DNA from 2 places in the Streptomyces sp. NPDC002619 genome. Region 2 is predicted to be linked to the other one. Evidence: predicted binding sites of a transcription regulator. Region 2 holds the regulator's gene; the other holds the start of a gene.

Region 1 (3,412 bases), on a different contig from region 2:
GCCGCCCGGAGCGGCCGCGGCGGCCTTCTCCGGCTTGTCGGCGATGACGGCCTCGGTGGTGAGGAACAGCGCGGCGATGGAGGCGGCGTTCTGCAGGGCAGAGCGGGTCACCTTCGCCGGGTCGATGATGCCTTCCTTGACCAGGTCGACGTACTCACCGGTCGCGGCGTTCAGGCCGTGTCCCGGGGTCAGGTTGCGCACCTTCTCCACCACGACACCGCCCTCGAGGCCGGCGTTGACGGCGATCTGCTTCAGCGGGGCCTCGAGCGCGATGCGCACGGCGTTGGCGCCGGTCGCCTCGTCACCCTCGAGGTCCAGCTTCTCGAAGACCGAGGAGGCCTGGATGAGCGCCACGCCACCACCGGCGACGATGCCCTCCTCGACGGCCGCCTTGGCGTTGCGGACGGCGTCCTCGATGCGGTGCTTGCGCTCCTTGAGCTCGACCTCGGTGGCGGCACCGGCCTTGATGACGGCCACGCCGCCGGCCAGCTTCGCCAGACGCTCCTGGAGCTTCTCGCGGTCGTAGTCCGAGTCCGACTGCTCGATCTCGGCGCGGATCTGGTTCACACGGCCCGCGACCTGCTCGGAGGAGCCGTCACCGTCGACGATGGTGGTCTCGTCCTTGGTGATGACGACCTTGCGGGCCTTGCCCAGGAGGTCCAGGGAGGTGTTCTCGAGCTTGAGACCGACCTCCTCGGAGATGACCTCGCCACCGGTGAGGATGGCGATGTCGTTCAGCATCGCCTTGCGGCGGTCACCGAAGCCCGGGGCCTTCACCGCGACGGACTTGAAGGTGCCGCGGATCTTGTTGACGACCAGGGTCGACAGTGCCTCGCCCTCGACGTCCTCGGCGATGATCAGCAGCGGCTTGCCCGACTGCATGACCTTCTCGAGGAGCGGGAGCAGGTCCTTGACCGAGGAGATCTTGGAGTTGGCGATCAGGATGTACGGGTCGTCGAGGACGGCCTCCATACGCTCCATGTCGGTCGCGAAGTACGCCGAGATGTAGCCCTTGTCGAAGCGCATGCCCTCGGTGAGCTCGAGCTCGAGACCGAAGGTCTGCGACTCCTCGACGGTGATGACGCCTTCCTTGCCGACCTTGTCCATGGCCTCGGCGATGAGCTCGCCGATCTGGGTGTCGGCGGCGGAGATGGAGGCCGTGGAGGCGATCTGCTCCTTGGTCTCGACGTCCTTGGCCTGCTCGAGCAGGGCGGCGGAGACGGCCTCGACGGCCTTCTCGATACCGCGCTTGAGGGCCATCGGGTTGGCGCCGGCGGCTACGTTGCGCAGGCCCTCCTTGACCAGGGCCTGGGCGAGAACGGTCGCCGTGGTCGTACCGTCACCGGCGACGTCGTCCGTCTTCTTGGCGACTTCCTTGACCAGCTCGGCGCCGATCTTCTCGTACGGGTCCTCGAGCTCGATCTCCTTGGCGATGGAGACACCATCGTTGGTGATCGTGGGGGCGCCCCACTTCTTCTCGAGGACGACGTTGCGGCCCTTGGGGCCGAGCGTCACCTTGACGGCGTCCGCGAGCTGGTTCATGCCGCGCTCGAGGCCGCGCCGCGCCTCCTCGTCGAACGCGATGATCTTGGCCATGTGAAGTGGTCCCTCCAGGACTGGGGGTGATTCCTTCGGACCGCGCCCGCGCCCGCGACGGACGGCTCGCCGGCCTTGTGGTTCCTTGCCCCACCCGGCCTGCGGGCCTCACCGACCCGGTCCATCTTTGTCACTCTCACCTTCAGAGTGCTAACGCCAATGATTAGCACTCGACCCCATCGAGTGCAAGCGCCTACGAAGCAGGCTCGATGAGGGGTGGTGGTCGGGTGACGGGCGGGCGCAAGCGGCTCCAGGGATCGCGCCGGGTACGACACGGAACCGGCGGACAGCATGAAGGGTCCGTACCCCTGCCGGGCACGGACCCTTCATGTGTGAGAATGTTCAGGCGGTGACGCGAACCATGTCGGCCTGCGGGCCCTTCTGACCCTGCGAGATCTCGAACTCGACCCGCTGGCCCTCTTCCAGGGTGCGGTAGCCGTCCATCTGAATCGCGCTGTAGTGGACGAAGACGTCCGCACCACCGTCGACCGCGATGAAGCCGTACCCCTTCTCCGCGTTGAACCACTTGACGGTGCCCTGAGCCATGCCTAACTCCCCTATTACTGGCCCTTGCACAGATCCACACTTCGCGGATCCGGGTCAGACCTCACCCCCCAAGGTTGGGGGCGTGCGCCGGAACGCGTCGACCGCGGCTGAATGTATCTGTCCAACTGCCGTCTGCAACAGGTCAATCGGACGAGAAATCTGGACGCCAGGGGTCGGGAATCTGCCGAGAATTCGCCTGAATTCCGGTCAAGTCGGACCCCACAAAGGGCACAAATGCCGCAAATAGCCCGCACACTTTGGCTACTTCTTATCGGGCTCGCGGAATGATTCCGGGGCCTACGACCCGGGGATCGGCAGCACGTTCCCCAACTGTACCGCGCTCAACCACACTGAATTGCCCCCTCCGCTTCTCTCACAGAGGGGGCAATCGGATGAACAGCCGGTAACTGTAGTTACCGAAGGTAACTGTCAGCCGCCGGCAACGGCCGGAATGATGGACACGCCTGCGCCGTCCGGGGTCACGGTCTCCAGGCCCTGCTCGAAGCGGACGTCGTCGTCGTTGACGTACACGTTGACGAAGCGGCGCAGCTTGCCCTGGTCGTCCAGAACACGGGCGGCGATGCCGGTGTGGTTCTTCTCCAGGTCGGCGATGACGGCGGCGAGGGTCGCCCCCTCGGCGGGGACCTCGGCCTTGCCACCCGTGTAGGGACGCAGGATGGTCGGGATGCGAACGGTCACGCTCATGCGAGGCCAGCCTCTCGGAAGGAGTCCAGGTTCGGGCGGATGGTCGCGGTCAGACCGGTGCCGGCCACCGCGTCAAGGGTCTTGAGGCCGTCGCCCGTGTTGAGGACGACGGTCGTCTTCGTCGGGTCGAGCACGCCGGTCTCGATCAGCTTGCGCGTCACGCCCACCGTCACGCCACCCGCCGTCTCGGCGAAGATGCCCTCCGTACGCGCCAACAGCTTGATCGCGTCGACGATCTGCTCGTCCGTCACATCCTCCACGGCCCCGCCGGTGCGGCGCGCGATGTCGAGGACGTACGGGCCGTCGGCCGGGTTGCCGATGGCGAGGGACTTGGCGATGGTGTCCGGCTTCTGCGGGCGGACCACGTCGTGGCCCTCCTTGAAGGCCACCGACACCGGCGAGCAGCCCTCGGCCTGCGCACCGAAGATCTTGTACGGCTTGTCCTCGACCAGACCGAGTTCGATCAGCTCCCGCAGACCCTTGTCGATCTTCGTGAGCTGGGAGCCGGAGGCGATCGGGACCACGATCTGGTCCGGCAGCCGCCAGCCGAGCTGCTCGCAGACCT
Region 2 (3,412 bases):
GCGGCCTCGCCGGCGAGCTGGTGCGAGTAGACCTCCACGCTCGCGCGGTCGGCGCACTCCGGCTGGGGCATGAAGAGGTTCACCCCGAAGGGGCGGCCCGTGAGCCCACGCAGCTGTTTGATCTCCTGGTACATGCCGTCGGCGGTCTTGTACCCGGCGGCGAGGAACCCGAGACCGCCCGCCTCGGACACAGCGGCGGCGAGCTGCGGAACGGAGACACCGCCCGCCATGGGGGCCTGCACGATCGGATGTGGGAAGAGATCGGTCAGTGCGGAGGACATGACGGCATGTTGTCACGTCCCCCGAACAAGTCCGAATCCACCCGTCAGTTGGCATAGGCCTCCGGCATGAGGTGCTGATCAACAAACCGGCCGACGGGCGTCAGCGGCCGTTGAAGGCGTCCTTCAACCGCGAGAACAACCCCTGCCGCCCCGGCTGACCGTGCCTGCCCGGGGGCCAACCCCCGGACCCCCGGCAACCGCCCCAGCTCGCGTCAGCGACCGTTGAACGCATCCTTCAACCGCGAGAACAGCCCCTGCTGCCCAGGCTGGAACTGGCCCTGAGGCCGTTCCTCGCCGCGGAGCTTGGCCAGCTCGCGCAGGAGGCGTTCCTGTTCGGGGTCGAGCTTGGTCGGGGTCTGGACCTCGACGTGGACGATGAGGTCGCCCCGGCCGCCGCCGCGCAGATGCGTGACGCCCCGGCCGTGCAGCGGAATCGACTGGCCGGACTGGGTGCCCGGGCGGATGTCGACCTCTTCCAGGCCGTCCAGGGTCTCCAGCGGGACCTTCGTGCCGAGCGACGCCGCCGTCATCGGGATCGTGACCGTGCAGTGCAGGTCGTCGCCGCGGCGCTGGAAGGTCGAGTGCGGGAGTTCGTGGATCTCGACGTACAGGTCGCCCGCGGGACCGCCGCCCGGCCCGACCTCGCCCTCGCCGGCCAGCTGGATGCGCGTGCCGTTGTCGACACCGGCCGGGATCTTGACGGTCAGGGTGCGGCGCGAGCGGACGCGGCCGTCGCCGGCGCACTCCGGGCACGGCGTGGGGACCACCGTGCCGAAGCCCTGGCACTGGGGGCAGGGGCGCGAGGTCATGACCTGGCCCAGGAAGGACCGGGTGACCTGCGAGACCTCACCACGGCCGCGGCACATGTCACACGTCTGGGCGGTCGTCCCCGGCGCGGCGCCCTCACCGTTGCAGGTGTTGCAGACGACCGCCGTGTCGACCTGGATGTCCTTCGTCGTGCCGAAGGCCGCCTCGTCGAGCTCGACCTCCAGCCGGATCATGGCGTCCTGGCCCCGGCGCGTGCGCGAGCGCGGCCCGCGCTGCGACGCCGTACCGAAGAACGCGTCCATGATGTCGGAGAAGTTGCCGAAGCCACCGGCCCCGAAGCCGCCCGCGCCGGCGCCGCCGGCCTGGGAGAGCGGGTCGCCGCCGAGGTCGTAGACCTGCTTCTTCTGCGGGTCCGACAGCACCTCGTAAGCGGCGTTGATCTCCTTGAACCGCTCCTGGGTCTTCGGATCCGGATTGACGTCCGGGTGCAGCTCGCGCGCGAGCCGCCGGAAGGCCTTCTTGATCTCTTCCTGCGACGCGTCGCGGCGCACGCCGAGAACGGCGTAGTAGTCCGTGGCCACTTACGACTCCGCCAGGATCTGTCCGACGTACCGTGCCACTGCGCGTACCGCTCCCATCGTTCCCGGGTAGTCCATGCGGGTCGGTCCGACCACGCCGAGCTTGGCGACTGCCTCGCCGCCCGAACCGTAGCCGACCGACACCACCGACGTGGAGTTGAGTCCCTCATAGGCGTTCTCGTGACCGATCCGTACGGTCATGCCCGAATCTCCGGCCTCGCCAAGCAACTTGAGGAGCACGACCTGCTCCTCGAGCGCCTCCAGGACAGGCCGGATCGTGAGGGGAAAGTCATGTCCGAAGCGGGTGAGATTGGCGGTGCCGCCGATCATCAACCGCTCCTCGTTCTCCTCGACGAGTGTCTCCAGCAGTGTGGAGAGCACCGTCGCGACCGTGCCGCGGTCCTCGGCCTCGAAGGCCTCCGGCAGGTCCTCGACCAGCCGCGGCACGTCGGCGAAGCGGCGGCCCGCGACCCGGCTGTTGAGCCGGGCCCGCAGATCCGCCAGGGACGCCTCGCCGAAGGGTGCCGGGCAGTCCACCATCCGCTGCTCGACCCGGCCGGTGTCCGTGATCAGCACGAGCATCACGCGCGCGGGGGCGAGCGAGAGGAGTTCCACGTGCCGCACGGTCGAGCGGGTCAGGGACGGGTACTGCACGACGGCGACCTGCCGGGTGAGCTGCGCGAGCAGCCGTACCGTACGGGCCACGACGTCGTCGAGGTCGACGGCGCCGTCGAGGAAGTTCTGGATCGCGCGCCGCTCGGGTCCGGTCATCGGCTTGACGCCGGCGAGCTTGTCGACGAACAGCCGGTAGCCCTTGTCCGTGGGGATCCGCCCGGCGCTGGTGTGCGGCTGGGCGATGAACCCCTCGTCCTCCAGGGCCGCCATGTCGTTGCGGACCGTCGCCGGGGACACACCGAGGTTGTGCCGCTCGGTGAGGGCCTTGGAGCCCACCGGCTCCTCGGTGCCGACGTAGTCCTGGACGATGGCGCGCAACACCTGAAGCCTGCGTTCACTCAGCATCGCGCACACCTCCAGAACTCGTCCCCTTGGCGCCTTTCCTGGCACTCTGCGCGTGTGAGTGCCAGCGTTCCCCGGCCCAGTGTACGGCCGTGGGGTACGCCCCGGGCAAGGCTGGTCACGGCGATGGTGCCCGGTGTGACCCGCACCGCTAGCGTCGCGGTGTGACGGTGACTTGGGAAGGGCTGGGATGGGAGCGGGTGGCCGCCGGGGTCGGGCGGTGCCGACTGCCGGGGTGGGACTGCACGGTGGGGCTGGTTCTCGGGGAGGGTACGGCGCTCTTGGTGGACGCCGGGTCGAGCCTGGAAGAGGGCGCGCGGCTACGGGCGCAGGCGGAGGAGCTGTCCGGGCGCCGTGTGACGCACGTCGCGCTCACACATCCGCACTTCGACCATGTCTTCGGTGCGGCGGCGTTCCCGGGCGCGGAGGTGTACGCGGCGGTGGGCGTGGACGCGGTGTTCGCGTACGAGGGCGAGGAGCTGGGCCGGGACGCGATCACCCATGGCCTGGCGCCGGCACTCGCGCACGAGGCGGCGGCCGCCCTCGCCCCGCCCCGCCGTCTGGTCTCCGGCGAGTGGACGCTGGACCTGGGCGGCGGCCGGCAGGTGCTGCTGGCCAACGTGGGTCCGGGCCATACGGCGTACGACCTGGCGGTGCTGGTGCCGGGCGAGCCGGAGGTCGTCTTCTGCGGGGACCTGGTCGAGGAGTCCGGCGAGCCGCAGGCGGGCTCCGACGCCGTTCCGTCTCGCTGGCCGGCGGCACTGGACC

The links. Region 2 encodes HrcA, which represses chaperone genes, less so after heat shock. Its sites were predicted from a motif close to TTNGCACTCNGNNNNNCNGAGTGCNAA; they were not measured.
Region 1: the regulator HrcA is predicted to act here: its motif matches at 1,760-1,786, upstream of groL (chaperonin GroEL).

Annotation. Positions count from the first base shown of each region.
Region 1 is NZ_JBIAQV010000022.1:69,797-73,208, reverse strand. It holds gene groL (chaperonin GroEL) at 1-1,596, opposite strand, end outside; gene ACFYXB_RS28770 (cold-shock protein) at 1,939-2,142, opposite strand; gene ACFYXB_RS28765 (MoaD/ThiS family protein) at 2,572-2,847, opposite strand; gene thrC (threonine synthase) at 2,844-3,412, opposite strand, start outside.
Region 2 is NZ_JBIAQV010000013.1:129,954-133,365, reverse strand. It holds gene ACFYXB_RS21895 (nitronate monooxygenase) at 1-281, opposite strand, end outside; gene dnaJ (molecular chaperone DnaJ) at 494-1,630, opposite strand; gene hrcA (heat-inducible transcriptional repressor HrcA) at 1,631-2,647, opposite strand; gene ACFYXB_RS21880 (MBL fold metallo-hydrolase) at 2,809-3,412, shown strand, end outside.